DNA from 3 places in the Kitasatospora sp. CB02891 genome. Region 1 is predicted to be linked to each of the others. Evidence: riboswitches for the same ligand, from Rfam matches in the RefSeq annotation. Region 1 holds a riboswitch; each other region holds the start of a gene.
The links. A riboswitch is a leader RNA that binds a small molecule or an ion and turns the genes downstream of it on or off. The one in region 1 is predicted to bind cobalamin.

Region 1 (9,460 bases):
CCCAGTTCGACACCTCCCGCACCACCGTCCGGCAGGCACTGCAGGAATTGGTGGTCGAGGGCCGGCTGGAGCGCATCCAGGGCAAGGGCACCTTCGTCGCCAAGCCGAAGGTCGCACAGGCCCTGCAGCTGACCTCGTACACCGAGGACATGCGCGCCCAGGGCATGGAGCCGACCTCCCGGCTGGTCGAGGTCGCGTACATCTCCGCGGACGAGCGGCTCGCCCCGCTGCTGGACATCAAGCCCGGCGGGCGCGTCCTGCGGATCGAGCGCCTGCGGCTCGCGAACGGCGACCCGATGGCGATCGAGGTGGCGCACCTGTCGGCCAAGCGCTTCCCCGCGCTCCGACGCAACCTCGCCAAGCACAACTCGCTGTACACCGCGCTGCGCGAGGTCTACGGCGTGACGGTCGCGGAGGCCGAGGAGACCATCGAGACCACCCTGGCCAACCCGCGCGAGGCCGGCCTGCTCGGCTCCGACCTGGGCCTGCCGATGCTCCAGCTGTCCCGGCACTCCTTCGACGCGGACGGCGCGCCGGTGGAGTGGGTGCGGTCGATCTACCGCGGGGACCGGTACAAGTTCACCACCAGGCTGCAGCGGCCCGCGTAGGCAGCCTCCGAGCGGCCCGCGCAGGCGGCCCGAACAGCCGTCGCGGAACGATCGGTTGACAGGGTAGTGACACAAGTCACTCCCCTGCCCTACTCTCGCGGAGACCTTTCGATCACCGAAGGTACTGCTCGGCGGACGTACAGCGATGTGCGGTGCGGTGCCAGTGAGGTGACTCCTCGTCATCCCGGGAGCCGCTCGTGTCGTCGTCTCAATCGCCATCCGCGGGCGCACTGCCCGTGGTCTCCCCCGCCCGGGTACTGGCCGGCCTGTGCCTGCTGGTGCCGATCGTGGTGGTGCTGTGGGTGCCGTCGTACAGCAAGACCGAACCGGCGCTCGGCGGCATGCCGTTCTTCTACTGGTACCAGCTGATGTGGGTGCCGCTGTCGGCGGTGTTCACCACCTCCGCGTACCTGCTGCTGCGCCGGGACGAGGCGGCCCGCAAGGCCGTCCCGTCCGTCGCGGTGCAGGTTCCGTCCCAGCCGGACGGGGGTGAGCAGTCGTGAAGCACGTGGACTGGACCGCGATGACGGTCTTCCTGCTGTTCTTCGCCGCGGTCACCGTGATGGGCTTCCTGGCGTCGCGCTGGCGCCGGGCGGACGACGCCCAGCACCTGCACGAGTGGGGTCTGGGCGGCCGCAGCTTCGGCACCTGGATCACCTGGTTCCTGCTGGGCGGCGACCTGTACACCGCGTACACGTTCATCGCGGTGCCGGCGCTGGTCTACGGGGCGGGCGCGGCGGGCTTCTTCGCGGTGCCGTACACGATCATCGCGTACCCGCTGGTGTTCCTGATCCTGCCGCGGCTGTGGTCGGTGTCGCGGGTGCACGGCTACGTGACGACGGCGGACTTCGTGCGCGGCCGGTACGGGTCGCGCGGGCTGTCGGTGGCGGTGGCGCTGACCGGCATCCTGGCGACCATGCCGTACGTGGCGCTGCAGCTGGTGGGCATCCAGGCGGTGCTGGACGTGCTGGGCGTCGGCGGCTCCGGGAACTGGTTCCTGCAGGACCTGCCGCTGTTCCTGGCGTTCGGCGTGCTGGCGGCGTACACGTACTCCTCGGGCCTGCGGGCGCCGGCGCTGATCGCCTTCGTCAAGGACACCCTGGTGTACGTGGTGATCCTGGTCGCGGTGATCTACATCCCGATGCGGCTGGGCGGCTACGGGCACATCTTCGACGCGGCGGCGCACAAGTTCACTCCGGACCCGGTGACCCACAAGGCGCCGGGTTCGCTGGTCACCGGGCCGGCCGCGCAGTGGTCGTACGCGACGCTGGCGTTCGGGTCGGCGCTGGCGCTGTTCATGTACCCGCACTCGGTGACGGGCGTGCTGGCGGCGAAGTCCCGCAACACGGTGCGCCGCAACATGGCGATCCTGCCGACGTACTCGCTGATGCTGGGCCTGCTGGCGCTGCTGGGCTTCATGGCGATCGCGGCCGGGGTGGGCAAGGGCGACAAGAAGTTCAACGCGCAGCTGGCGGTGCCGCAGCTGTTCGCGGACATGTTCCCGAGCTGGTTCACCGGGGTGGCGTTCGCGGCGATCGGGGTGGGCGCGCTGGTGCCCGCCGCGATCATGTCGATCGCGGCGGCGAACCTGTTCACCCGCAACGTCTACAAGGAGTTCCTGAGGCCGGACGCCACGCCGGCCGACGAGACCCGGGTGGCGAAGATCGCCTCGCTGCTGGTGAAGGTCGGCGCGCTGGCGTTCGTACTGGTGATGGACAAGCAGGCGGCGATCAACATGCAGCTGCTGGGCGGCGTGTGGATCCTGCAGACCGCGGTGGCGCTGGTGGCGGGCCTGTTCACCCGCTGGTTCCACCGCTGGGCGCTGCTGGCCGGCTGGGCGGTCGGCATGCTGTACGGCACCTGGAAGGCGTACGGCATCGCGTCGCCGGCCACCAAGCACTTCGGCGGCTCGGCCGCGAAGATCCCGGTGATCGGGGAGGTCGGCTACATCGGCCTGACCGGGTTCGTGCTGAACCTGCTCGTCGCGGTGGTGCTGACGCTGGTGCTGCGGGCCCTGAAGGCCCCGGAGGGGGCCGACGAGACCGCCAGCGCCGACTATTCCGCGGAGGCCGGTGACGAGGCCGTGGAGCGGGCCCCGCAGCCCACGCTGGCGCACTGACGCGTGCAGGGGCGCAACGCGCCTCCGAATGCGCCCTTGGGTCGCGCCGTTGCCTCGATCGACACTGGGGTGACGGCGCGATCATCTGTTATGACAGCCCTTTTCGGGAGAGACCGGGGAGAGACGAGCACCACCGACGCAGCACCGACAACGGGGAGCCACCGCCAATGACCGACCTCACCACGGTACGCACCGGGCACCGCACCCAGACCGACGGCGGGCGGCGGCTGCCGTCGGTCCTGATCGCCACCCGGCACGGCGAGTCCACGGCCAACGTGGAGTTCCGGCACGCGGACTCCAGCGGCGCCCTGACCGTCCCGATCACCTGCCGGGACGCCGACATCCCGCTCTCCATGCGCGGCCAGGCCCAGGCCCACGACCTGGGCCGGTGGTGGGCCGCCCGGCCGCCCGCCGACCGGCCCCGCTCGGTGTGGTGCTCCCCGTACGTGCGCACCGCGGAGACCGCGAGAATCGCCCTCGCCCAGGCGTCGGGGCTGGGCGCCGTCCCGGTCGGCCTGCCGATCCGCTACGACGAGCGGCTGCGCGACCGCGAGCTGGGCGTGCTGGAGATGCTCACCAAGGCCGCCATCGAGCGCGACCACCCCGCCGAGGCCGAGCGCCGCCGGCGGATGGGCGAGCTGTACTACCGGCCGCCCGGCGGCGAGTCCTGGCTGGACGTGGCGCTGCGGGTGCGCGGCCTGCTGCGCGACCTGGGCGAGGAGGAGGCCGGGCGGCCGGTGCTGCTGGTCGCGCACGACTGCACGGTGCTGATGCTGCGTCACGTGCTGGACCGGCTGGGCGAGGAGGAGCTGCTGGCGCTGCCGCCGGTCGCCAACTGCTCGACCAGCGTGTGGCGGGCCCGCGAGGGCCGGCTGCGGCCGTCCGGCTGGAACGAGACCGCGCACCTGTCCTGAGCGCCCGTCAGACGGACCGGAGCCCGGCGGACCGGAGCCCGGCGGTCCGCACCGGGACGCCGTGGCCGCCGAAGGCCCGCCGGTAGGCCTGCGGGGTGGTGCCGAGGCGGCGGCCGAAGTGGTGCCGCAGGGTGGCGGCGTTGCCGAAGCCGCAGCGGGCGGCGACCGCGTCCACGCTCTCGTCGGTGGACTCCAGCAGGCGCTGCGCGAACAGCACCCGCTGGCCGGTCAGCCAGCGGTGCGGGGTGGTGCCGGTCTCCTGCTGGAAGCGCCGGGCGAAGGTGCGCGGGGACATGTGGGCGTGCCGGGCGAGGTCGTCCACGCTGGTCTCCCGGTCGAGGTGGCGGCGCATCCACTCCAGCGTGCCGGCCAGCGAGTCGCCGTCGCCCTCGGGCAGCGGGCGGCTGATGAACTGGGCCTGCCCGCCGTCCCGGTGCGGGGCGACCACCATCCGGCGGGCGATCTCCCGGGCCACCTCGGCGCCCTGCACCTTGCGGACCAGGTGCAGGCAGGCGTCGATGCCGGCGGCGGTGCCGGCCGAGGTGATCACCGGGTCGTCGTCCACGTACAGCACGTCGGGCTCGACGGTGGTCAGCGGGAAGCGCTCGGCCAGCACGTCGACGTACCGCCAGTGGGTGGTGCTGCGGCGGCCGTCGAGCAGGCCGGCGGCGCCGAGCAGGAAGCTGCCGGAGCAGATCGACAGCAGGTACGCGCCGCGCGCGTGGGCGGCCCGCAGCGCCTCGCACAGCGCCTCGGGGTAGTGCTCGCGGATGCCGGTGGCGGTGGCGATCACCAGGTCCGCCTCGGCGAGCCGCTCCGGGCCGCACGGGACGTGGACGTCGAATCCGGCGTGGGTGCGCATCGGGCCGGGCCGGTCGGCGACCAGGCCGAACTCGTACACCGGCAGGCCGGTGTCGCTGCGGTCCAGGCCGAACACCTCGCAGGCCACCCCCAGCTCGAAGGGGTGGACCTCCTCCATCACGATCACCGCGACGTTCTTCAGCATCCGCCCAGCATGGCAGTGGCAGGATTTCGCGGCAATGGTGCGTTCCTGCCACTCGTGGCGGGCGGCCGGCGCGCGGAGAGTGGGGCCATGACCTCCACGCTCGCCCTGCTGGGCCTCCTCGCCGGCTTCGGACTCCTCGGCGTCCTGGTCGGCCGGGACCTGGACCGCAACGCCCGGCACGGCCGGGACGACCGGCACCGGCCGACCGGCTGGCCCTTCGACCCGGACCTGGCCGACCCGCGCCGGACGCGGTCCGGCACACTGTCCGGATGCACTCCCCGATCGTCCGCCGCGCCCTCGACCACGACCTCGCCGGAGCCGGGGAGGTCAGCGTCGAAGCCTTCGTCGGCGACGGCCACACCCGTCCCGACTCCGGCTACGTCGAGCTCCTCCGGGACACCGGGCGCCGCAACCGGGAGGCCGAGCTGCTGGTCGCCGTCGACGGCGACGGGACGGTCCTCGGCTGCGTGACGTTCGCCGCAGGCGGCACCCCCTGGGCGGACATCGCGCTCCCGGACGAGGGCGAGATCCGGATGCTGGCGGTCGGCGCGGCCGCCCGCGGGCGCGGCGTCGGACGGGCGCTGGTGGGCGCGGCGATCGACCGCAGCCGGGAACTCGGACTGGCCGGGATGGCGTTCTCCACCCGGCCGGAGATGACCGCGGCGCACCGGATCTACGATGCTCTGGGCTTCCTCCGCACCCCCGAACGGGACTGGGAGGCGGCCCCCGGCATGGATCTGATGGTCTACACGATGCGGTTCTGAGGCCCCTCGGGCGCGGTTTCCGTTGTCTACGCGCGGCACCACGACGCGACACGCGCTACTACATCTGGTGCCGCCAGCTCCAGCCGCCACAACATGTATGCTCGACCTCGCTGTCGAAGCAGGGGAACCCGGTGAAAGTCCGGGACTGCCCCGCAACGGTGAGCGGGCTGTAGCGACGCCCGCGCAGTCCGAGGACCTGCCGACGGTGTGCGACACGGCATCCCCGCAGACGCCATGCAGCACTGTTTTGCCGTCCGGCCTCGCGGGCGGGCCGGGGGTGGGTCTTTCGCGCGCCGTTCGATCGTTGTCGGCGTGCCGTCCTCCCCTGCCGCACGCGTGCCGTCGGACACCTCGATCCACGTCCGTCGCCGCCACAGGAGAGAGTGCGCCTTGACCGTCGCCGCCTCAGTCACCCTGCCGTCCCAGGGATCCGCCGACGCCTTCACCGACCCCGGTGCGGCGCTGCTTCGGCTGCTCACCGACCGCAGCACCGACCTCCCCCAGGTGGACCCCGGCCACGTCGCCGCCGCCGCGCTGCGCGGCCGCCACGCCGGCTCGGACTTCGCCGAGCTGCGCGGGCTGGCCGTGGAGGCCGCCGCGTCGATGATCGCCGAGGACCCGCAGTACTCGAAGCTGGCCGCCCGCCTGCTGGCCATGGAGATCGCCGACGAGGCCGCCACCCAGGGCGTCACCTCGTTCTCCGCCTCGATCGCCGTCGGCCACGCCGAGGGCCTGATCGGCGACGCCACCGCCGAGTTCGTGGCCGCGCACACCGCGCTGTTCGACTCGCTGATCGACGCCGCCGGCGACGACCGCTTCGAGTACTTCGGCCTGCGCACCGTGCAGTCCCGCTACCTGCTGCGCCACCCGATCACCCGCAAGGTGGTCGAGACCCCGCAGCACTTCCTGCTGCGCGTGGCGGCGGGCCTGGCGGTCGGCACCTCCGAGCAGTCGGTGCTGGAGGTGGCCGAGCTGTACAAGCTGATGAGCCGCCTGGAGTACCTGACCAGCTCCCCGACGCTGTTCAACTCCGGCACCCGGCACCCGCAGATGTCCTCCTGCTACCTGCTGGACTCGCCGCTGGACAACCTGGACTCGATCTACAACCGGTACGCGCAGATCGCCCGGCTGTCCAAGCACGCCGGCGGCATCGGCCTGTCCTACTCGCGGATCCGCTCCCGCGGCTCGCTGATCCGCGGCACCAACGGCAAGTCGAACGGCATCGTCCCGTTCCTGCGCACCCTGGACTCCTCCGTGGCGGCGGTCAACCAGGGCGGACGGCGCAAGGGCGCGGCCTGCGTGTACCTGGAGACCTGGCACGCCGACATCGAGGAGTTCCTGGAGCTCCGCGACAACACCGGCGAAGAGGCCCGGCGCACCCACAACCTGAACCTGGCGCACTGGATCCCGGACGAGTTCATGCGCCGCGTGAACGCCGACCAGGACTGGTCGCTGTTCTCCCCGGCGGACGTGCCCGAGCTGGTCGACCTGTGGGGCGCCGACTTCGACGAGGCCTACCGCAAGGCCGAGCTGGCCGGCAAGGCCGTGCGCACCATCCCCGCGCAGACCCTGTACGCCCGGATGATGCGCACCCTGGCGCAGACCGGCAACGGCTGGATGACCTTCAAGGACGCCTCCAACCGGGCCGCCAACCAGACCGCGCTGCCGGGCCGCACGGTGCACTCCTCGAACCTGTGCACCGAGATCCTGGAGGTCACCGACGACTCCGAGACCGCGGTCTGCAACCTGGGCTCGGTCAACCTGGGCGCGCACGTCGCCCCGGGCGCCACGGCCGACGACCTGATCAACGCCATGGACTGGGACCGCCTGGACGCCACCGTGCGCACCGCGGTGACCTTCCTCGACCGCGTGATCGACATCAACTTCTACCCGACCACCGAGGCCGGGACGTCCAACTCCCGCTGGCGCCCGGTCGGCCTCGGCGTGATGGGCCTGCAGGACGTCTTCTTCAAGCTGCGGCTGGACTTCGACTCCGCCGAGGCGAAGCAGCTGTCCACGCTGATCTCCGAGCGCATCATGCTCACCGCGTACGAGCGCTCCGCGGACCTGGCCGAGCAGTTCGGCCGCCACGAGGCGTACGGCGAGACCCGCGCGGCCCGCGGCCAGCTGCACATCGACCATTTCTTCAAGGACCAGCACAGCGGGGCGGCCGCCCCGCAGTGGACCGAGCGCTGGGACGCGCTGCGGGTCCGGATCGCCGAGACCGGCCTGCGCAACTCGCTGCTGCTGGCGATCGCCCCGACCGCGACCATCGCGTCCATCGCCGGCGTCTACGAGTGCATCGAGCCGCAGGTGTCCAACCTGTTCAAGCGCGAGACGCTGTCCGGCGAGTTCCTCCAGGTCAACCCGTACCTGGTGCGCGAGCTGAAGGAGCTCGGCGTCTGGGACCAGCAGACCCGGGACGAGCTGCGCGAGGCCAACGGCTCCGTGCAGGACTTCAAGTGGCTGCCGGAGAACGTCCGTTCGCTGTACCGCACGGCGTGGGAGCTGCCGCAGCGTGCGCTGATCGACCTGGCCGCCGCCCGGCAGCCGTACATCGACCAGAGCCAGTCGCTGAACCTGTTCATGGCGGCGCCGACCATCGGCAAGCTGTCCTCGATGTACGCGTACGCGTGGAAGGTCGGTCTGAAGACCACCTACTACCTGCGTTCCCGTCCCGCGACCCGGATCGCCCAGGCCGCGTCGGGCGCCGCCCGCACCGCCGCCCCCGTGCCGGTGCAGACCCCGACCCTCAGCCAGGCCGAGCAGGACGCCATCGCCTGCTCCCTGGAGAACCCCGAGTCCTGCGAGGCGTGCCAGTAATGAGCTCCGAAGACCAGAAGAAGATGCTGCTCGACCCGGGCTTCGAGCTGACGCTGCGTCCGATGCGCTACCCGTCGTTCTACGACCGGTACCGGGACGCGATCAAGAACACCTGGACGGTCGAGGAGGTGGACCTGCACTCCGACGTCGCCGACCTCGCCAAGCTCTCCGAGGGCGAGCGGCACATGATCGGCCGGCTGGTCGCGTTCTTCGCCACCGGTGACTCGATCGTGTCGAACAACGTGGTGCTGAGCCTCTACAAGCACATCAACTCGCCGGAGGCGCGGCTCTACCTGTCGCGGCAGCTGTTCGAGGAGGCCGTGCACGTCCAGTTCTACCTGACGCTGCTGGACACCTACCTGCCCGACCCGGAGGACCGGAACGCGGCCTTCGCCGCGGTGGAGAACATCCCCTCCATCGCGCAGAAGGCGCAGTTCTGCTTCAAGTACATGAACGCGGTCGACCACATCGACTCGCTGCAGAGCAAGGAGGACCGGCGGGCCTTCCTGCTGAACCTGATCTGCTTCGCGGCGTGCGTCGAGGGCCTGTTCTTCTACGGCGCGTTCGCCTACGTGTACTGGTTCCGCAGCCGCGGCCTGCTGCACGGCCTGGCGACCGGCACCAACTGGGTGTTCCGCGACGAGTCGATGCACATGGACTTCGCGTTCTCGGTGGTCGACACCGTCCGTGAGGAGGAGCCCGACCTCTTCGACGACAAGATGGCCCAGCAGGTCACCGAGATGCTGGAGGAGGCCGTCGAGGCCGAGCTCCAGTTCGCCCGCGACCTGTGCGGCGAGGGCCTGCCCGGCATGAACACCGAGTCGATGCGCCAGTACCTGGAGGCCGTCGCCGACCAGCGCCTGGCCCGGCTCGGCATGCCGATCCGCTACGGCTCCACCAACCCGTTCGGGTTCATGGAGCTGCAGAACGTCCAGGAGCTGACCAACTTCTTCGAGCGCCGGGTCTCCGCGTACCAGGTCGCCGTGGAGGGCTCGGTCTCCTTCGACGACGACTTCTAGGAGACGCCCGCCCGAGGCGTCGCCGGCGGCGAAGGGCCGCACCCCGGTTGCCGGGGTGCGGCCCTTCGCCGTTCGCGGGGCTGCTCAGCCGCTGTGCACCGAGGTGCCGGTCGCCCACGCGACGCCGCCGGTGGCCGGGCCGCCGCCGCGCCGGTACAGCACGAAGTTGCCGTCGTCCTGAAGCACCGCGTACGCGCCCGGGCTGTT
Region 2 (9,460 bases), on a different contig from region 1:
GCCGCCGAGGTCGCGGCCATCGTCCAACTGGCCCGCGACCGCCGTGCCCGGACCGTCGTGATCGGCTCCGGCCGCACCCCGCACGCACGGGAGAGTGCACGCCTGATCGAATCGGCCTGGGACCGCGCGGAGGGCACCATCCTCGCCACGATCACCTGGCCCGAGACCGGGGCCTCCTGGCTGCGCCACGCCTCACGATTCGCCGACGCCGACCCCGACCTGTGGGTGATGACCGGCCCCGCGACCGGCTGGGCGCAGATGACCCGGCGGCTGCTGTGGTCGACCCCGTGGCGCCCCGAACGCACCCTGGCGACCGCCGGGATCGGCGATCCGGGCACGCTCGCACTCGTCGGCCTGAGCAATCTGAACGGCCTGGCCGGCGTGACCGCCCAGGGCACCACCTGGCTCGTCGAGGACGACACCCTCCAGTACCGCACCCGCACGCAGGAGGGGCGATGACCGTGCTGTTCACTCCGCAACTCCCCGAGCGCGACGCGCAGGAGATCGCCCCGGGCGCCGCCCACGTCCCGAACTGGCTGTCCCTGGAACAGCAGCAGTGGATCGCGGACCGGTTCCACGAGTGGGTGCGAGGCCCCGTCCCCCTGCGCGCCGCGACAGTCCGCGGACACCGGATGTCCGTGCGCACCGTGTGCCTGGGCTGGCACTGGCAGCCGTACCGGTACACGCGAGCGGCCACCGACGTGAACGGGGCCCGGGTCCTTCCGTTCCCCGACTGGATGGTCCGGCTGGGCCGCTCCGCTCTTCGGTCGACCGGACACGATGCGGCCACGATCGACGCGTACACGCCCGACACCGCGCTGGTGAACTACTACGACACCAACGCCCGCCTGGGGATGCACCAGGACAAGGACGAGGAATCCCGCGCCCCGGTCGTGTCGCTGTCCATCGGCGACACCTGCACGTTCCGCTTCGGCAACACCGAAACCCGGGCAAAACCCTATACGGACCGGCTGCTGGCCTCCGGCGACCTTTTCGTCTTCGGCGGACCCGCCCGCCCCGCGTTCCACGGTGTCACCAAGGTGCACCAGGACACCGCCCCCGCAGGGTGCGGCATCAGCCACGGCCGGATCAACATCACGATGCGCATGACAGGGCTCGACGGATAAACACATGACACAGCAAACCAGCTGCACCACCGCCGACCCTGGCGTCGTCGTCGGAGCGGACGGACTCGGACGTCCCGCGTGGGCGGCCGTCGACCCCCTACTGCGCGACTACTACGACACCGAGTGGGGCATGCCGGTCACCGACGAACGCGGCGTCTACGAGCGCGTCAGCCTGGAAGGGTTCCAGGCGGGCCTGTCCTGGGCGACGATCCTGCGCAAACGACCCGCGTTCCGTGCGGCGTTCGACGACTTCGACCCGGACGTGATTGCCGCCTACACCGAGAGCGACGTCGACCGGCTGATGGCCGACGCCGGCATCGTACGCAACCGACAGAAGATCCAGGCGGCCATCACCAACGCCCGCGCCACCATCGAACTGCGCGATGACATGGGCCTGGCCGACCTGGTGTGGTCCTTCCGGCCCGAAACCACCCCCCGCCCCCGGACCTTCGCGGAGATCCCCACGAAGTCGACCGAGTCCATCGCGCTGTCGAAGGAACTGCGACGGCGCGGCTTCGCCTTCGTCGGCCCGACCACCATGTACGCGCTCATGGAGGCGATCGGCATCGTCGACACCCACCTGCTGGACTCGCACCGGCGCGGCAGTTCCGCAGTCTGGACCTCGTGACCTGCTCCGTTTCTACCCTCAAGGCCCCAGCGACTCCGAGACCGTACTGCGGATGCCGACTGCCCACGCGATCCCCGGGAGCCGGGGAAGCAGACGTCCCGGGCCGCACCAGGTCGCCGTCAACCTGCCCGCCGGGATCCCCGACCCCGACGGACTGGCGGCGCCGGTCCGCCACTGACTGGACCTCGACTCCGGAACTGCACGGATCACGGCCGACCGGTAGGACAAGACATACGACCTGACCGTCTTCGACGCCCATAAATACGGGCCGCAGAAGCGGCGCGCGACCGCTGCCGAATACTCCTTCCCAAACCTCTCGGAAGAAAGAACCCGATCGGCCCAGCTCCAGTTCGCTACGCCCTTCGGTGCCGGTCGGCATTTCGGCCATCGGCCCGACCAGCGGCACCGCCCGCGACGGCTTGACGCGGATGGAGCCCACCCAGGAGGAATGGGTGGCACACGCGCCCAAGATCGAACTCCTGCGCAACGCCCGCGCGGCGGGCATCGAACACGTGATCGCCTGAAGCGGCACAACGGCGGAGACCGTCTACGAGGCCCTCGGCCTCACCGCCGGCCGCCCGCAGAACCCTGCCGCAACCGCCCCGCGAAGAGGCCGCAGAGACCTCGCGGCCGCAGCGAGGGCCCATTCCGGCACGGCCCCGCAGCCAGCGATCCCTCGACCGACTGCCAGCCCCTCAGTTCGACCTTATAAATCCTCGCCACCGATCTCACGTTTCGAACTCGACGAACGTCTTCGGAATGTCATCACGCCGCAAGCGAACCGATGGCAACAACAGAAAGGAAAAACCATGTCGCTCGAAGAGAACAAGGCGATCGTCGGCCGCTGGTTCACCGAATTCTGGGGCAACCCCTTCAACCCCGAAATCATCGACGAACTCGCCGCCCCGGACATCCGGTTCGAGTACTCGCTGCACAAGCCCATGCGCGGCCGGGACGAGGTGCGCGCCTTCGCGACCAACTTCCGCACCGCGTTCCCGGACCTCAACTTCTGGGGCACCGCGGACCTCATCGCCGAAGGCGACTACGTCGTCGGACAGTGGGAAGGCGGCGGCACCCACACCGGGCCGATCGTCTTCGACGACCTCCCCATCGGCTCCGCCCCCGCGGCATCCGGCAGGACACTCCGCTTCACCGGCAAGACGGTCCTCAAGGTCCAGAACGGCCTCATCGTCGAGGAACTCGGACTCGACGACGGCGTGAAGGTCCTCCAGCAGCTCGGCATCATCCCGACCGCCTGACCCCGACCGGCCGGCCGGCATCCAGCAGCAAACCGGAGGGGGCCCACCCCGCAACGGCAGGCCCCCTCCGGCAGTTCCAACACGCTGACCCGACCCGCCAAACCCCCTGCGCCAGGCGGGTCGGCCGCACTGAAGCCCGTGATCACCGGCGTAGCGTCAACCGCCGCACCGCATCCGTCGGTGCCGAGAATGATCACGGATCGGGCGGTGGGGTGATCCCGAGCAACTGCTTCCCGCCGGACGAGTGGTCCGGTGAAGGAGCTCGATGAGGAGAACGCGCGGGCGGCGCCGAAACCCCCTCCAGATTCACACCCGACCCGCAGCTGTTCGGTAGCCCACCGTGAACACCACGGCCCTTCCTGATGCAGGTCCGCCGGGGTTCCGGTCTGATACGGACATACCGGGTCAGGGCACCCGCGCGCGCACGCTCAGAGAGGCTCCAGCCGTGACAACCTCGATCGCCGTCGTCCTCGTTCACGGACGCCGACCGCACAGCAGCTCGGCGGACACCGCGTTCGGCGGGCCGGCACGACCGACCGTGGAGACCTCGCGGTGACCCCTTCCACACCGTCGCGATCGGCGAGGCCCGGTGACGACGACGGTCTGACCGGCCAGACCGTCGTCGTCACCGGGGCCGGGCGTGGCATCGGGCTCGCGATCACCGAGGCGTTCCTCGCAGCGGGATGCCACGTCGTCGCGGGATCACGGACACGCACCGAGGCCCTCGACACGCACGTGGAGCAGGGCGCGAACCTCACCGTCGTGGAAGTCGATCTCGCGACACCGGGCGGTCCGGCCGGGCTGATCACCGAGGCCGCCCGGCTCCATGGCGGCATCGACGTGCTGGTGAACAACGTCGGAGCGGTGCGCCCGAGGGTGGACGGTTTCCTGAGCGTGACGGACGAGGACTGGGACTGGGCCCTGAGCGTCAACCTCCTGACCGCCGTCCGCACCACCAGGGCTGCCCTGCCGCACCTGCTCGCCTCCGGCGCGGGACGCATCGTCACCGTCTCCTCGGTCAACGCCCGGCTGCCGGACCCCCTGGTCATCGACTACGGTGCCGCCAAGGCTGCACTGACCAACTTCTGCAAGGCCCTGTCCAAGGAGGTGGGACCACAGGGGGTGCGGGTGAACACGATCGGCCCCGGCCCGGTGGAGACCGCGCTGTGGCAGGGCACCGATGGCGTCGCCGCCACGGTCGGTCGATCCCGTGGTACCGGCCCCGACGACGTGGCCCGCGCTGCCGCGGCCCAGTCCGCGACCGGCCGCTTCACCCGCCCGGCGGAGGTCGCGGACCTCGTCCTGTTCCTCGCCGGCCCAGGCGCCGCGAACATCACGGGTGCCGACTTCGTCATCGACGGCGGGCTCGTGGACTCCCTGTGAAAAGAGTCAGGGTCCCGGTGGGGCAAGCTCGCCACCTGGCGCCTCGCCAGCTCCGGCCGAGGTGACTGCCCCGAGCGACACAGACTGAACTGGGCGTCGACCCCCGCGCCCGGGCCCTCGTAGGCGGCAACGACAAGGCCCGAGGACCGCAGGAGGGCCAGATCGTCCGGCTGGTCCGCGAGGAACTGAAGGATCTTCGGGAGGCAAGGTCTCTCCTCCCGCTGACAACTGAGGACCCCGGCGGACCACGGCAGGAGCGACGGAGTCGGCTACGGCCGCAGGCCGGGGGTGTTCCTGATGAAGTGGTCGAACCCCAGCGGGGGGCGTCCGAGGAGTTCGGCAACGTCGTTCGTGGCCCGGTCGTACCGGTTCTCGCCGTGCAGCCGCGCCATCGTGGCGATGTGCTCGAAGACGTGGGGCGGCAGGTCCTGCGTCCTGAGGTCGCGGTCCAACCACTCCTCGTACGGCACGTCGACGTACGTGATGGCCCGGCCCAAGGCGGCGGAGAACTCGGCCGCGATGACGCTCATGTCACGCGAGCGCGCTCCGGTCAGTTCGTAGACGCGGCGGGACGGCGGAGCTGAATCGAGCAGCAGCCGTGCGACGACCTCCGCCACATCGGCTGCGGCGACCGGCGAGGTCCGCGCGGACCCGAACGGCAGACGGATCGTGCGGTCGCGGAGGATCGACGCGAGGGCGATCCGCGCGAACAGCGGATTCTCCATGAACACGGTGGGCCGGACGTGGACGACCGGGACCCCCGACCAGTCGAGGACGTGCTCGGTCAGCCAGTGCAGCCGCTGCTGCCGGGACTCCGCACGGCTGGTGAGGTCCATCTGCGAGACCGTCATCTGCGAGATGCTCACCAGCAGATCGAAACCCCCGCTCTCCCGCGCGGCCGCGGCCACCGTCGTCGCCGCCTCCAGGTACGCGGGCGACACGCCCATCCCGAAGTAGGCCCGCCGGCAGCCCGCCAGCGCCTCGGCCACGTCGGCCCCGCGAGTGAGGTCACCGACCACCACCTCGACGCCGTCCACGGCCCTCAGCGCCGAGGCCCGCTCGTCGTCGTGGTGCACGAGCGCCCGGACCGGCACGCCCTCGGCACGCAACCGGTCGACGACCGCTCGTCCGACCCCGCCGACGCGCCCGCCGACACCAGTGACAAGGACGGGTTGGAACTGCACCGCGACCACCTCCTGCCCTCCGGGCCGGGAAGCCACTCCGCTCGGCCCGTTCGGGACAACCCTACGGACCGCGAATCGCCCACGCAGCCGCCTCCGGCAGGAACCGCCCGCTCCCGGCGGGGTGATCCACCCCTGCGCACACGGTGCTGGCCGAGGTGTCGCCGGCGAAGGGCAGACGGCCGTGTTCGCCGGGCAAGGCCTCCATCCTGCTGCCGTTGCCGGCGACCGGTCACCGGTGGTTGACGATGCCGGAGACGCCCCAGCCGATCGTGGCGAGCACCACGGCGAAGATCAGCCCGGCCAGGGTGCGGCCGAGCGGTCCGGCGGTGGGGCGGTCGGTGGCCGGCCGGCCGGGGAGGGGCGCCGGGTTGAGCAGGCGCAGGCCGAGGGCGAACAGGGCGGGCAGGCCGGCGCCGGTGAGCAGGCCGACCACGACGATCCGCCAGATCGCGTCCAGGTTGATCCAGGAGTTCACCGGCTGACCTCGTCGGTCCTGGTGGGCTCGGGCGCCACCGTGCCCGTCCACGCGGCGTTGACGTTCTCCGCGGTGACGGCCGGGCGGCGGGACCTGATGCGGCCGCGGCCGGAGATGATCACCCAGCACGCTGCCCGCGGCACCAGGACCCGGTCCGGCTCGGCGCTCACACAGTCGTACAGTGCCGGTGAACGGGCAGGTCGCGTTCACGGAGATCGACCCCGAGGGCGGGCACATCCATCACGGCGCCGGCCCGGGTACCCGGCCCACTGGCTGAACTCGCCTACCGGATCGCCGGGTTGAGGCAGAAGGCGCGCGAGGGCAAGGGCTGGGTCGCGGACACCTGCCTGCTGCGCCGCGCCGACCCCTCCCAGGGACCGGACACATCACCGACTTTGCGCCGGAAGCCGCCCGGGGCGTTCTAGACTGACCGCGCAACTGGTTCGCCCTGTCCGCCAGGCAGGGCGTCGTAAGAGGGAACCCGGTGGGAATCCGGGACTGCCCCGCAGCGGTGAGTGGGAACGACCGCCGTCATACGCACTGGGTCCGGACGGGCCTGGGAAGCGACGGCCAGTAGGTGCCCGGGATCGATCAACTCCCCGGGTGTGCCCGCGAGTCCGAAGACCTGCCCGTTGCCCGGATGCGTCCGTTCGCACCCGGTAGCCGGTGACCTCGAGGGCGGGTCGGCACGGACACCCGGCGGGCAGGCGCGGTCGAGCGCCGCACCGCCCGGTCTTCGCCACCCCGCGCGCCCTCCTGTGCACCGGACCCAGGATCAAGGCTCGCGAGGAGAGTCCCCTTGACTACGAAGTCCGTAGCCGCGGCAACCGTCCACGGCTACCCCCGCCAGGGCGGGAACCGGGAGCTGAAGAAGGCGATCGAGGGCTACTGGAAGGGCGCCGTCACCGCCGACGCGCTGCTCGCCACCGCCGCCGAACTGCGCTGCACCAACTGGCGCCAACTGGTGGGCGCCGGCATCACCGAAGTCCCCACCGGCGACTTCTCGCTGTACGACCACGTGCTCGACACCACCGTCGCCCTCGGCGCGATCCCGCCCCGCCACCGGGCCGCGTACGAGGCCGATCCGCTGGACGGCTACTTCGCCATGGCGCGTGGCACCCAGCAGACGCCGCCGCTGGAGATGACCAAGTGGTTCGACACCAACTACCACTACCTGGTACCCGAGTTGGGGCCGGACACGGTATTCGCCCCGGACTCCGCCAAGCAGGTCGGCGAACTCCGCGAGGCACTCGGCCAGGGCCACCGGGCCCGGCCGGTACTGCTCGGCCCGGTCACCTACCTGCTGCTCGCCAAGCCCGCACCCGGCGCGCCGGACGGCTTCGAACCACTCACCCTGCTCGACCGGCTGCTGCCCGTGTACGCCGAACTGCTGGCCGACCTGCGGGCCGCCGGCGCCGAGTGGGTGCAGCTGGACGAGCCCGCGCTCGTACAGGACCGCACGCCGGCCGAACTGAACGCCGCCGCTCGCGCGTACCGGGATCTCGGCGCGCTGACGGACCGTCCGAAGCTGCTGGTCGCCTCCTACTTCGACCGGCTCGGCGAGGCGCTGCCTGTGCTCGCCAAGTCGCCGGTCGAGGGCCTGGCGCTGGACTTCACCGGCCCGGCCGCGGGCAACCTCGCCGACCTAGCCGCGGTCGGCGGCCTGCCCGGGAAACGCCTGGTCGCGGGCGTGGTGGACGGCCGCAACGTGTGGATCAACGACCTGGGCGCCTCGCTCGCCACCCTCGCCACCCTGCTCGGCCTGGCCGACCGGGTGGACGTCGCCCCGTCCTGCTCGCTGCTGCACGTGCCCCTCGACGTGGCCGCCGAGCGCGACCTGGACCCGCAGATCGGCCGCTGGCTGGCGTTCGCCCGGCAGAAGGCCGCCGAGGCGGCGCTGCTGGCCCGCGCCCTGCGCGAGGGACGCTCCGCCATCACCGCCCAACTCGCCGCCAACCGCGCCGACCTGGCGTCCCGCGCCGCGTCCCCGATCACCCGCGACCCGGCCGTCCGGGCCCGCGCCGCGGCCGTCACCGCCGCCGACACCCGCCGCGACGCCCCGTACGCCGTCCGCGCCGAGGCCCAACGCGCCCGGTTGCAGCTGCCGCCGCTGCCCGCCACCACCATCGGCTCCTTCCCGCAGACCGCCGAACTGCGCGCCTCCCGCGCCGAGTTGAACGCGGGCCGACTGGAGGAGGCGGACTACCGCAAGCGGATGGAGGACGAGGTCCGCGAGGTGATCGCCTTCCAGGAGCAGGCCGGGCTGGACGTCCTCGTGCACGGCGAACCCGAACGCAACGACATGGTGCAGTACTTCGCGGAACAGCTCACCGGCTACCTGACCACCCGGCACGGCTGGGTGCAGTCCTACGGCACCCGCTACGTGCGGCCGCCGGTGCTCGCCGGCGACATCTCCCGCCCGTACCCGATGACCGTCGACTGGTACACGTACGCGCAGAGCCTGACCGACCGTCCGGTCAAGGGAATGCTGACCGGCCCGGTGACCATGCTGGCCTGGTCGTTCGTCCGCGACGACCAGCCGCTCGCCGACACCGCCCGGCAGGTCGCGCTGGCGCTGCGGGACGAGGTCGCGGATTTGGAGGCGGCGGGCGCGGCGGTGATCCAGGTGGACGAGCCGGCGCTGCGCGAGACGCTGCCGCTGCGCCGCGCGGGCCGGCCCGCCTACCTGGACTGGGCCACCGACGCGTTCCGCCTCACCACCGCCGCAGTCCGCGCCGACACCCAGATCCACACCCACATGTGCTATGCCGAGTTCGGCGACATCCTGCGCGCCATCGAGGAGTTGGACGCGGACGTCATCTCGCTGGAGGCGGCCCGCTCGCACATGCAGGTCGCCCACGAGCTGGCCGCGGCCGGCTACCCGGCGGAGGTCGGCCCGGGCGTGTGGGACATCCACTCGCCGCGCGTCCCGTCCCCCGCCGAGACCGTCCTGCTGCTGCGCCTCGCACTCACCGCCGTCCCCGCCGAGCGACTGTGGGTGAACCCCGACTGCGGCTTGAAGACCCGCGGCTGGCCCGAGACCCGGGCCTCGGTGGAGAGCCTGGTCGCCGCCGCCCGCACCCTGCGCGCGGAGTTGCAGAACCGGCGGATCGACTGACATGACACCGGTCCGGGCGGGCACGCCGCGCGCCCGCCCGGACCGGCCGGAGCGATCGAAGGGGGCGGCCGATGGCCGGACGGGGCGAAGTGCAGCGGATCAGGATCGGCGAGGAGGTGCTGGTCGTGCTCCCCGAGCGGGAGTACGAGGCCCTGCTCGCGAACCGGCGTCAGGTCGGCGGGTGCACCGCGCGGGTACGCGCCCTCCAGCACGCGCTGGCGGAGGCGCTGTCCCGCCTGGCCGCCGCCGAAGGGGCGGGTGCGGCGGACGACGGAGCGCCCGACGT
Region 3 (9,460 bases), on a different contig from region 1:
CCACGACTTGTAGACCACGCGGGAGTCGTGCGAGACCTGGTCCGGCACCGGCGGGAGGTCCACCAGGTCGAACGGGCGGCGCGGCACCTTCAGGTGGTCGGCGAGCGCGAGGGTCAGCACGTGGCTGGACGGGATGCGCATCGCGCCGGCCTCGGCGTGCAGCCGGGGGTCCTGCCAGACGTCGCCGCGGAAGGTCTTCACCCGGCCGCCGACCCGGCTGCGGTTGGCCTCCAGCACCCGCACCCTGTGCCCGGCCGCCTGCAGCAGCCGGGCGCACACCATGCCGGCCACGCCCGCGCCGACCACCACGACGTCGCGCGACTCGGTCTTCTTGAGACGCTGACGGCCCGTCAGCAGCTTGAGGTAGTCGAGCGTCAGGTCGTTGTGGTCGGCGTCGGTCAGCAGGATCCGGCGCGCCATGATCAGCGCCGCCGCCTTCCGTGCCGGGTCCGGCGGAGCCGCGCCCGCCGCACGAGAGGAGCCGGCCACCGGGCCGGCCAGGGTGGCGGCCGTCACCGCGCCGCCGGAGGCAAAGAGCAGTCCGCGTCGAGAGATCACCGGCCCAGCCTGGCAGCGCCGCACACCCCGAGATGTGCGCTCCGCCCATCGAGTCCCATTGATCACTCGCACGGGGGGCGCTCGCCGCACCCGCCGGCGCTACCGCTCCCGACACGTGCGCCCGGCGCTCGGTCGGCGGGCCCGGCAGGCCGGTCGGGGGCGGAATGGGGCGGTCGGGACGGGTTCCGTCGGGACAGCGGGCGGTTAAGGTATTCCACGAAACATTGGAGAATAGAGGAGAGCCGTGAAGTCCGAGACCAGCGCCGGCGTCGCCGCGCCGCCACCCGCCGAACTCGCTGCCGACCCCGCCGTTCAGCGGCACATCCTGGGCGTGCTGGTCACCTCCCAGATCCTCAGCGGCGCGGGGCTGGCCGCCGGGATCACCGTCGGGGCGCTGCTCGCCCAGGACATGCTGGGCAGCACCGGACTGGCCGGGCTGCCCAGTGCGCTGTTCACCGCCGGCAGCGCGCTCGCCGCGATCGTGGTGAGCCGAATATCCGCCGCCCGCGGCCGCCGCCCCGGACTGGCCGTCGGCTACGCCACCGGCGCCGTCGGCAGCGTCGGCGTGATCGCCGCCGCCGCGCTCGACAGCCCCGTCCTGCTGTTCCTCGCCCTGTTCGTCTACGGCGCCGGCACCGCCACCAACCTCCAGGCCCGCTACGCCGGGGCCGACCTCGCCGCCCCCGGCCACCGGGCCCGGGCGATCTCCACCGTGCTGGTCGCCACCACCCTCGGCGGCGTCCTCGGCCCCAACCTGGCCGCCCCCACCGGCGCCCTCGCGCACGCCGTCCACCTGCCGCGCCTCGCCGGACCGTTCCTGCTGGCCGGCCTGGCCTACGCCGCCGCCGCGGTCGTCCTCGCCACCCGGCTGCACCCCGACCCGCTGCTGCTCGCCCGCGCCGCCGCGGCCCCGACGGAGCAGGCCCCGGCCGACGACCCCGCGGCCGCCGCCGCGTCGACCGCCCGCACCCGCAACCGCGTCCTGCTCGGCGCCCAGGTGATGGTGGTCACCCAGGTGGTCATGGTCGGCGTGATGACCATGACGCCCGTCCACATGCACGACGCCGGACAGGGCACCGCCGCCTCCGGACTCGTCATCGCCCTGCACGTCGCCGCGATGTACCTGCCCTCCCCGCTCACCGGACGCCTGGTCGACCGGCACGGCCCGCTCGCCGTCGGCGCCGCCGCCGGACTCACCCTGCTCGTGGCCGGCCTGCTCGCCGCCGCCGCCCCCGCGCACTCCGTCCCGCTGCTCGCCCTCGCGCTCGTCCTGCTCGGCCTCGGCTGGAACTTCGGCCTGGTCTCCGGCACCGCGATCCTCACCGACGCCGTCCCGCTCGCCACCCGCGCCAAGACCCAGGGCGGCGTCGACGTCGCCATCGCCATCGCCGGCGCCACCGGCGGCCTCGCCTCCGGCGCCGTCGTCGACCTGGCGGGCTACCCCGTCCTCGCGCTCGGCGGCGGCCTGCTCGCCCTGCTGATCCTCCCCGCCCTCGCCACCGCGGCCGCCCGGGGCCGGCGATGACGAACCGTCAGGAACCCGCGATCACCTTCGACGGCCGCGGACTGCTCTGCGTCACCCTGCTGCTGCGCCTGCGCGCCGCCATCGCGGACGCCCCCGCCGGCACCCTGGTGCACGTCCGCGCCACCGACCCCGCCGCCCCGCTCGACCTCCCCGCCTGGTGCCACCTCACCGGCCACGACTACCTGGGCCCCGTCGCCGACGACACCGACGACACCGACGACGACGCCGACACCTACGCGCTGCGCCTGACCGCCGACCCGGCCCCGACCCGCGCCGACGCCCCGTGGCACCGCCCGGCGGGCTGACCGCCACCGCCGTCGGGAGCACCTCGAACGGGGATATAGGCTGGTCGGGCAGCGGTTCGCCCCCGTCCGAGCCAGGGCGGGCGCGTCGCAAGAGGGAACCTGGTGCGAGTCCAGGACTGCCTCGCAGCGGTGAGCGGGAACGACCGCCGTCACACGCACTGGGCCCGACCGGCCCGGGAAGCGACGGCCAGTAGACAGGCCCTCCACGGGAGATGCCCGCGAGTCCGAAGACCTGCCGCCGCCCGCAGCGCCCACCGGCGCCGCGGACCGTCCGAGCCGCAACTCGCGAAGGAGAGTTCCCGTGGCAGACCAGACCGTCGTAGCCGTGACGGCCGCCGCCAAGCCCGTCCAGGCGTCCCAGGTCACCCTCGCGCACATCATGAGCGAGCACGACACCAACCTCTACGGCACCATCCACGGCGGCGTGGTGATGAAGCTCATCGACGACGCCGCGGGCGCGGCCGCCGCCCGGCACGCCGAAGGCCCGGCCGTCACCGCCGCGGTGGACGGCATGGCCTTCCTGGCCCCCGTCCGGGCCGGCGACCTGCTCACCGCGCACGCCGAACTCGAACGGGCCGGCCGCACCTCGATGACCGTCCACGTCACCGTCACCGCCGAGCGCTGGAACGCCGCCGGCCCCGTCACCCAGGTCGCCACCGGCCGGCTCACCTTCGTCGCCATCGACGCCGAGAGCCGCCCGCGCCCCGTCCCGGCGCTGCTCGCCGCGGAGCCCGCCGAGATCGCCTGACGCCGCCTGACGCGCCGTCACCGCACTGGCGCGAGCGCCGTCACCTCCCGTGCCCGGAACGCCGTCCCCACCTGGCGTTCCGGGCACACGGCTGTCCCGATCGCCACGTGATCACTGTCACGCCGGGACGAACCGGGTGATTGCGGACAGCGTGAGATCGACATGTTCCGTTCAAGCTCCGATTACCCCACCATGGCAGCGTGTGCCCGCCTACGCGCGTAGCGCACCCCATGGTTCTCGTGGTCCAAGGAGATTGACAGATGATCAGAACGTGGAAGGCCGCCCGCCCGCTGGCCCTCGCCGCCGCCGCGCTGGTGGCCGCAGCGGGTGCGAGCGCCGTCCCGCAGCACGCCACCGCCGCCACCCCCAAGACCGCCGCCGCGGCCGCCGCCGCCACCCCGAAGCGGGTGCTGTTCGACAACACCAAGGCGGAGACCGCGGGCAACGCGGACTGGATCATCTCCACCAGCCAGCCCGACCCGCTGGCGCAGAACGCGAACCCGACCACCGAGACCAGCTGGACCGGCGCCCTCTCGGCCTGGGGCGTGGCCCTGCAGAAGACCGGCAACTACAGCCTGAAGACGCTGCCCGCCGGCAACACCATCACCTACGGCACCGGCGGCGCGCTCGACCTCGCCAACTTCGACGAGTTCGTGATCCCCGAGCCCAACATCCGCCTCAGCGCGGCCGAGAAGACCGCCGTGATGACGTTCGTCCAGAACGGCGGCGGCCTGTTCCTGATCTCCGACCACACCCAGAGCGACCGCAACAACGACGGCTGGGACTCCCCGGCCATCATCAACGACCTGCTGACCAGCAACGGCGTCAACAACAACGACCCGTTCGGGTTCTCCGTCGACCTGCTGAACATCACCACCGACAACCCGCGGGCGATCTCCTCCACCACCGACCCGGTGATCAACGGGCCGTTCGGCACCGTCACCGGCTCGATCATCCGCAACGGCACCACCTTCACCCTCAAGCCGGCCGACAACCCGAACGTCAAGGGCCTGGTCTACCGCACCGGTTACAGCGGCAACACCGGCGCGGCGTTCGCCACCTCCACCTTCGGCAAGGGCCGGGTGGCGATCTGGGGCGACTCCTCCCCGATCGACGACGGCACCGGCCAGAGCGGCAACACCCTGTACAACGGCTGGAACGACCCGGCCGGCACCGACGCCGCGCTCGCCCTCAACGCCACCGCGTGGCTCGCCCAGGGCAGCGGCTCCACCGGCAACACCGGCTCGGTCACCCTCACCAACCCGGGCGCCCGCACCGCGACCGTCGGCACCGCGACCAGCCTCCAGCTGTCCGCCACCGACACCGCCGGCGGCACCCTCGGCTACGCCGCCACCGGCCTGCCCGCCGGACTGACCGTCAACCCGGCCACCGGCCTGATCAGCGGCACGCCCACCACCGCCGGCACCTCCACGGTGACCGTCACCGCGACCGACTCCACCGGGCCGTCCGCCACCGCCACCTTCACCTGGACGGTCGCCGCGAGCGGCGGCACCACCTGCACCCCCGCCCAGCTGATCACCAACCCGGGCTTCGAGACCGGCTCCACCTCCGGCTGGACCGAGACCAACAGCGGCGGCGCCAGCACCATCAACAGCAGCACCAGTGAGCCCGCCCACAGCGGCACCTACGACGTCTGGCTCGACGGCTACGGCGCCACCAACACCGACACCCTCGCCCAGACCGTCACCCTGCCGACCGGCTGCTCCACCTACAACCTGAGCTTCTGGCTGCACATCGACAGCGCCTCCTCCACCACCACCGTCTTCGACACCCTCACCGTCGCGGCCAACGGCACCACCCTGGCCACCTACTCCAACGTCAACGCCGCCGCCGGCTACCAGCAGCGCACCTTCAACCTCGCCGCCTACGCCGGCCAGACCGTCACCCTGAAGTTCACCGGCGCCGAGGACTACACCAAGCAGACCTCCTTCGTCCTCGACGACATCACCCTCAACGTCTCCTGACCCCCCACCAGCCCCCCGGGCCGGCCCCACCCGGCCCGGGGCCGGTTCAGCCCGCGCCGCCCAGCCGGACCGCCTCCAGGTACGACGGGTGCCGGTCGCCGAGAGCGGCGGCGAGTGCGGCCAGGACCTCGCCGACCTCCGTCGCGGACCCGGTGGCGAGGGCGGAGAGGTGACGGAGCAGGAGGACGTCGGGGTGGTCGAGGCCCAGGCCGTCCGCTGCGGCGGCGAGGGCGGGCGCGACGAGTGCGACGACCCGGTCGGGGCGGCCCTCGGCGTGGGCCGCCCGCGCCAGCACGGTGCAGGCCTGGACAGCGGTCGGGCCGCCCGCCGCTCCCTCGGCCAGCGCGGTCGACCACTCCGCCTCGGCGAGCACGGCGGCCTCCGCGGCCCGGCCGTCGGAGCGCAGGGCGTCGGCCAGGCCGACGGCGACCTGCCGCGTGGTGGGGTGGTCGGCGCCGAAAGCCTCCAGCGCGTCCAGGTGAGCCTGCCGGGCGTGCCTGACGGCCTCCGCGGTACGTCCGGCCCGGCGGCAGCTGGCCGCCAGGTTGGACCGGGCCCACAAGGTCTCCGGATGCCGCGCCCCCAACAGTTGCGCCCGCCGCGCCAGGACGTCCGCCTCCAGTTCGATCGCCTCCTCGGCGAACCCGGCCCGCGAGCGCGTCGCGGCGAGGTTGGCGGTCAGCGTCAGCACCTGCGGATCATCGGGCCCGAGCGCGGCCAGCCGCACGGCTCGGACGGGCGCCAGCAGCGCGGCGGCGTCCGCGAACCGGCCGGCCTGGAAGGTGACCGCCGCGAGGCTCGCCCGCGCGGCCAGGCTGTCGGGGTGCTCGGGCCCGTGCAGCCGTTCGTGGATCTCCAGCAGCTCCCGCTGGAGCGCCAGGGCCTCGTCGGGACGGCCGAGCTTGCCCAGGAAGAAGGCGATGTTGGACCGTACGGTGAGGGTCTTCCGTGCCTCGGCACCGATCCGTGCGGCGAGTTCCGCCGCGACCTCGCGCATCAGCTCCAGCGCGTCGGCGACCCGACCGGCCTCGTCCAGCGCGAGGGCGTACTGCAGCCGGTAGTTCGAACGGCTTGCCGGCTCCATTTCGAGCGCGTCGGCGCGCGCGACCACTGCGGCGAGCTCGGTCAGCGTCTCGGCGGTCTGACCGGCCGACCCCAGCGCCCGCGCCCGGTGGCAGCGGCTGTCCAGGACGAACACGTGGTCGGGGCCGTGCAGTTCGGCGGCGAGTTCGGCGTTCAGACCGTGCAGCTCCGCGGCCGCCGCCCGGTCGCCACGCGCGGACAGACTGTGCGCCAGGTTGTTGCGGGCCAGCCAGGTGTCGGGATGCCCGGGGCCGAGTGCGCGCACCCGCAGGCCCAGGACGTGCCGCTCCAGCTCGACGGCCTCCGGCCGGCGGTCGGCGGCCCACAGGTACACGGCCTGGTTGAGCACGGCGCCCAGGGTCTGCGGGTGTTCGTGGCCGAGCACCTCCTCGGCGGCGGCGACCACCGACCCGCCGACCTCCAGAGCCTCGGTGAACTCGCCCGCCTGGTGCAGGGCCGCGGCGAGGTTGGACCCGGCGCTGATGGTTCCCGGGTGCCGCTCGCCGAGCAGCTCGGTGCAGTGCCGCAGGACCTCCCGTCCGAGCGTGATCGCCTCGGCGGTGCGGCCGATCCCGCTCAGCGCGACCGCCAGGTTGCTCCGGGCCAGCAGGGTGGCCGGTGCGAGCGGCCCGTGCACCCGGGCGGTGGCTTCCGCGATCGCCTCGGTCACCATCGCCGCCTGCCCCAACCGCCCGGCCGCGTGCAGCGCCGCGCCGAAGTTGACGGCCGCCGTGAGACTCTCCGGATGGTCCTCGGTGTAGCGCCTGATCGTGGCGTCCAGAGTCGCGCCGGCCGTCTCCACCGCTCGGTCGAGTCGGCCCGCCTGGACCAGCGCGTTGCCCAGGTCGCTGCGGGCGGTCAGCACCCGCGGATGGTCAGGGCCGAACGCCGCCTCGACATCGGCCAGCAGCCGCTCGTGCTCGGCGAGCGACTCGTCCGCCAGGCCCGCCTCGTACAGTGCCCGGGCCAGCCCGGTGCGCAGCATCAGCACCAGCTGGTCGGTCGGCCCGCCGAGCGTCGCGGCCTGCTCCACCAGGCCCCGGGCCTGATCGAGGGCGTCCTCGTGCCGACCGAGCTTCGACAGCAGGGACGTCCGGTTCGACCGGGCTGTCAGCGCGGCCGGATGGTTCGGGCCGAGCGCGTCGGCCGCGTCCGCGGCGACGGCCCGCAGCGCCTCGACGGCCTCCTCGGTGCGCCCGCAGCCGTGCAACGCGAGCGCCTCGTTGTTGCGGCTGTTCAGCGTGCTCGGGTGGTTCGGCCCGAGTGCGGCGGTCTGGGCGGCCCGGACGGCCGAGGTCTCGGTCAGGCAGTCGAGCATCCGACCGGTGCGGGACCACATGAACGCCAGGCTCTGACGTGAGGTCAGGGTGTGCGGATGGGTGGCGCCCAGCAGTTCCGACCGCAGCCGCACCACCTCCGCGACCTCCGCCGCCGCCTCCGCGTCCCGGCCCTGCGCGGACCGGATCAGCGCGAGGTTGTGACGTGCTGTCAGTGCCTGCGGATGCTCCACGCCGCGCTGCGCCACGATCGCGTCGCGCGTCTCGCACAGCATCCGCTCGGCTTCGTCGAGGCGGTTTTCGAGCCGGCGCGACGCGGCGAGGTCGGCGAGGGCGGCCAGGGTCGCGGGATGCGTCGCCCCCAGTTGAGCGGTACGCGCCCGAAGGACGTGTTCCTGCAGCGGCACCGCCTCGACGTGGCGCCCCGCCGCGACCAGTGCGGTGGCGAGGGTGGCGGCGCAGTCCAGCGCCGCCGGATGCAGGTGGCCGACGGCGACGCCGTCGGTACCGGTGTCGGCGACGGCGTCCGCGTGGGCTGCGGCAGCAACCGTGACCGCGTCGGCCGGACGGCCGAGCGCGACCAGTGCGAGGGCGGAGACGGTCCTCGCCTCCAGCTGCAGCTGATGCCGGTCGCCGACCGCGGCGGACAGCGCCTCGGCGGCGCGGGTCGCCTGCGCCAGGCTCTCCTCGTACCGGCCGCAGCCGAACGCGGCGCCCGCCACGGCGGTCCGGGCGACGGCGACCACCGGGTGGTCGGCGCCGTGCAGGTGCTCGCGGCGCTTCAGCAGCCGCGACGCCGCGACGTGGGCGGCGCGGGCATCACCGGTCAGCGTGAACCGGGTGATCAGCACCGACTGCTCGACCTGCAGCTCGCCCGCCGCGGACCGCAACGCGGGAGCGCCCGCCTGGTCCAGGACCGCCTGCTCGTGCGCGGCGGCCGCCTCCGGGCGTCCGTTCAGCTGCTCCACCTCGGCCGCCGCCAACCGGGCCGCCAATGCGACCTTGTGCGCCGGGCCGAGGGCGGCCGCCGCCGCGTCGACCAGCTCGGCCGAAAGCTCGGCGGCAGCACCGTACTGCCCGGTCGCGGCCACTGCCCGGACCGCGATCAGCCGGGCCTGCAGATGGGCCTCCGAGTCGGGGCCCGCGGTACGCAGTGCACGCTCGGCGGCCGCCTCGGCGAGGGCCAGGCCCTCTTCCGGCCGGCCGACGGCGATCACCGTCTCGGCCTGCCAGTAACAGGCCTCGACCGTGTCCGGCGCGTCCGGCCCGAGTACGTCCCGACAGGCGGCGGTGTGTTCCTTCCACAGCTGCTCCGCCGCGCGGAGCAGACCCGCGGAGGCCATGCTGCGGGCCAGGCGGGTGAGCAGCGCGGGGCCGTCCGGGACCTCGTACAGCCGGTTGCCGAAGTGACGCCGCAGGGCGCCCGCGTTGGCCCGCAGAACCTCCTCCAAGTCGGGGTCCGTGTAGTCGAATTCGGGCCACGGGCCGACCACGGAGGTGGCTGCGCAGGCGAGCTGCGCGGCCCGCAGGTGCGGAGGCGTGGTCTCCCGGGAGGCCCACGCGGTCAGTGCGGGAAGCTGCACCGCCCGGGGCTCGGCCCTCCGGTCGTGGGTCAGCAGTCTGTACTCGTGCAGCCTCCGCACGGCCATCATGCCGACCCCCTGCCCGCTCACCCCGCCGAAGTCCTCGGCGCCCTGGCCGAGCAACAACTCCCGCACCGGCGCCGCCTGCCACCACCGCTCCGGATGCCCGGTCGGCTCGAAGCAGCCGGCCAGCCGCATCGCCGGTTCGGCCGCGCCGGTCGGCCGGCGGCAGCCGGCGGCGTCCAGCGAGAGCAGCAGCGCGGCGGTCACCGCAGGGGCGCCACTGGTCGGGTCCGGGAGCAGCATGTCGTCCAGGCCGGCGGCGCGTTGCCGCAGCCGATCGAGGTAATCGGCGACCGGCCGGCCTTCCTCGGCCAGCGCCGTCGCCGCACATCC

Region 2: another riboswitch for cobalamin. It lies ahead of metE (5-methyltetrahydropteroyltriglutamate--homocysteine S-methyltransferase); the one in region 1 lies ahead of CG736_RS22965 (ribonucleoside-diphosphate reductase subunit alpha).
Region 3: another riboswitch for cobalamin. It lies ahead of CG736_RS04250 (acyl-CoA thioesterase); the one in region 1 lies ahead of CG736_RS22965 (ribonucleoside-diphosphate reductase subunit alpha).

What each region holds. Positions count from the first base shown of each region.
Region 1 covers NZ_NNBO01000010.1:242,142-251,601, forward strand. The annotation lists gene CG736_RS22935 (GntR family transcriptional regulator) at 1-608, shown strand, start outside; gene CG736_RS22940 (DUF3311 domain-containing protein) at 806-1,111, shown strand; gene mctP (monocarboxylate uptake permease MctP) at 1,132-2,727, shown strand; gene CG736_RS22950 (histidine phosphatase family protein) at 2,895-3,641, shown strand; gene CG736_RS22955 (helix-turn-helix domain-containing protein) at 3,649-4,647, opposite strand; gene CG736_RS22960 (GNAT family N-acetyltransferase) at 4,917-5,411, shown strand; cobalamin riboswitch at 5,492-5,630, shown strand; gene CG736_RS22965 (ribonucleoside-diphosphate reductase subunit alpha) at 5,802-8,234, shown strand; gene CG736_RS22970 (ribonucleotide-diphosphate reductase subunit beta) at 8,234-9,253, shown strand; gene CG736_RS22975 (glycoside hydrolase domain-containing protein) at 9,338-9,460, opposite strand, start outside.
Region 2 covers NZ_NNBO01000005.1:476,626-486,085, reverse strand. The annotation lists gene CG736_RS14945 (hypothetical protein) at 1-459, shown strand, start outside; gene CG736_RS14940 (alpha-ketoglutarate-dependent dioxygenase AlkB) at 456-1,127, shown strand; gene CG736_RS14935 (DNA-3-methyladenine glycosylase I) at 1,132-1,755, shown strand; gene CG736_RS38385 (hypothetical protein) at 1,808-1,933, shown strand; gene CG736_RS36215 (hypothetical protein) at 2,121-2,279, shown strand; gene CG736_RS14930 (ester cyclase) at 2,565-3,014, shown strand; gene CG736_RS14925 (SDR family oxidoreductase) at 3,567-4,397, shown strand; gene CG736_RS14920 (NAD(P)H-binding protein) at 4,667-5,581, opposite strand; gene CG736_RS14915 (hypothetical protein) at 5,811-6,056, opposite strand; gene CG736_RS36210 (hypothetical protein) at 6,053-6,226, opposite strand; cobalamin riboswitch at 6,479-6,704, shown strand; gene metE (5-methyltetrahydropteroyltriglutamate--homocysteine S-methyltransferase) at 6,856-9,174, shown strand; gene CG736_RS14905 (hypothetical protein) at 9,246-9,460, shown strand, end outside.
Region 3 covers NZ_NNBO01000001.1:890,714-900,173, reverse strand. The annotation lists gene CG736_RS04265 (NAD(P)/FAD-dependent oxidoreductase) at 1-558, opposite strand, end outside; gene CG736_RS04260 (MFS transporter) at 803-2,083, shown strand; gene CG736_RS04255 (sulfurtransferase TusA family protein) at 2,080-2,388, shown strand; cobalamin riboswitch at 2,478-2,622, shown strand; gene CG736_RS04250 (acyl-CoA thioesterase) at 2,690-3,136, shown strand; gene CG736_RS04245 (putative Ig domain-containing protein) at 3,397-5,121, shown strand; gene CG736_RS04240 (tetratricopeptide repeat protein) at 5,168-9,460, opposite strand, start outside.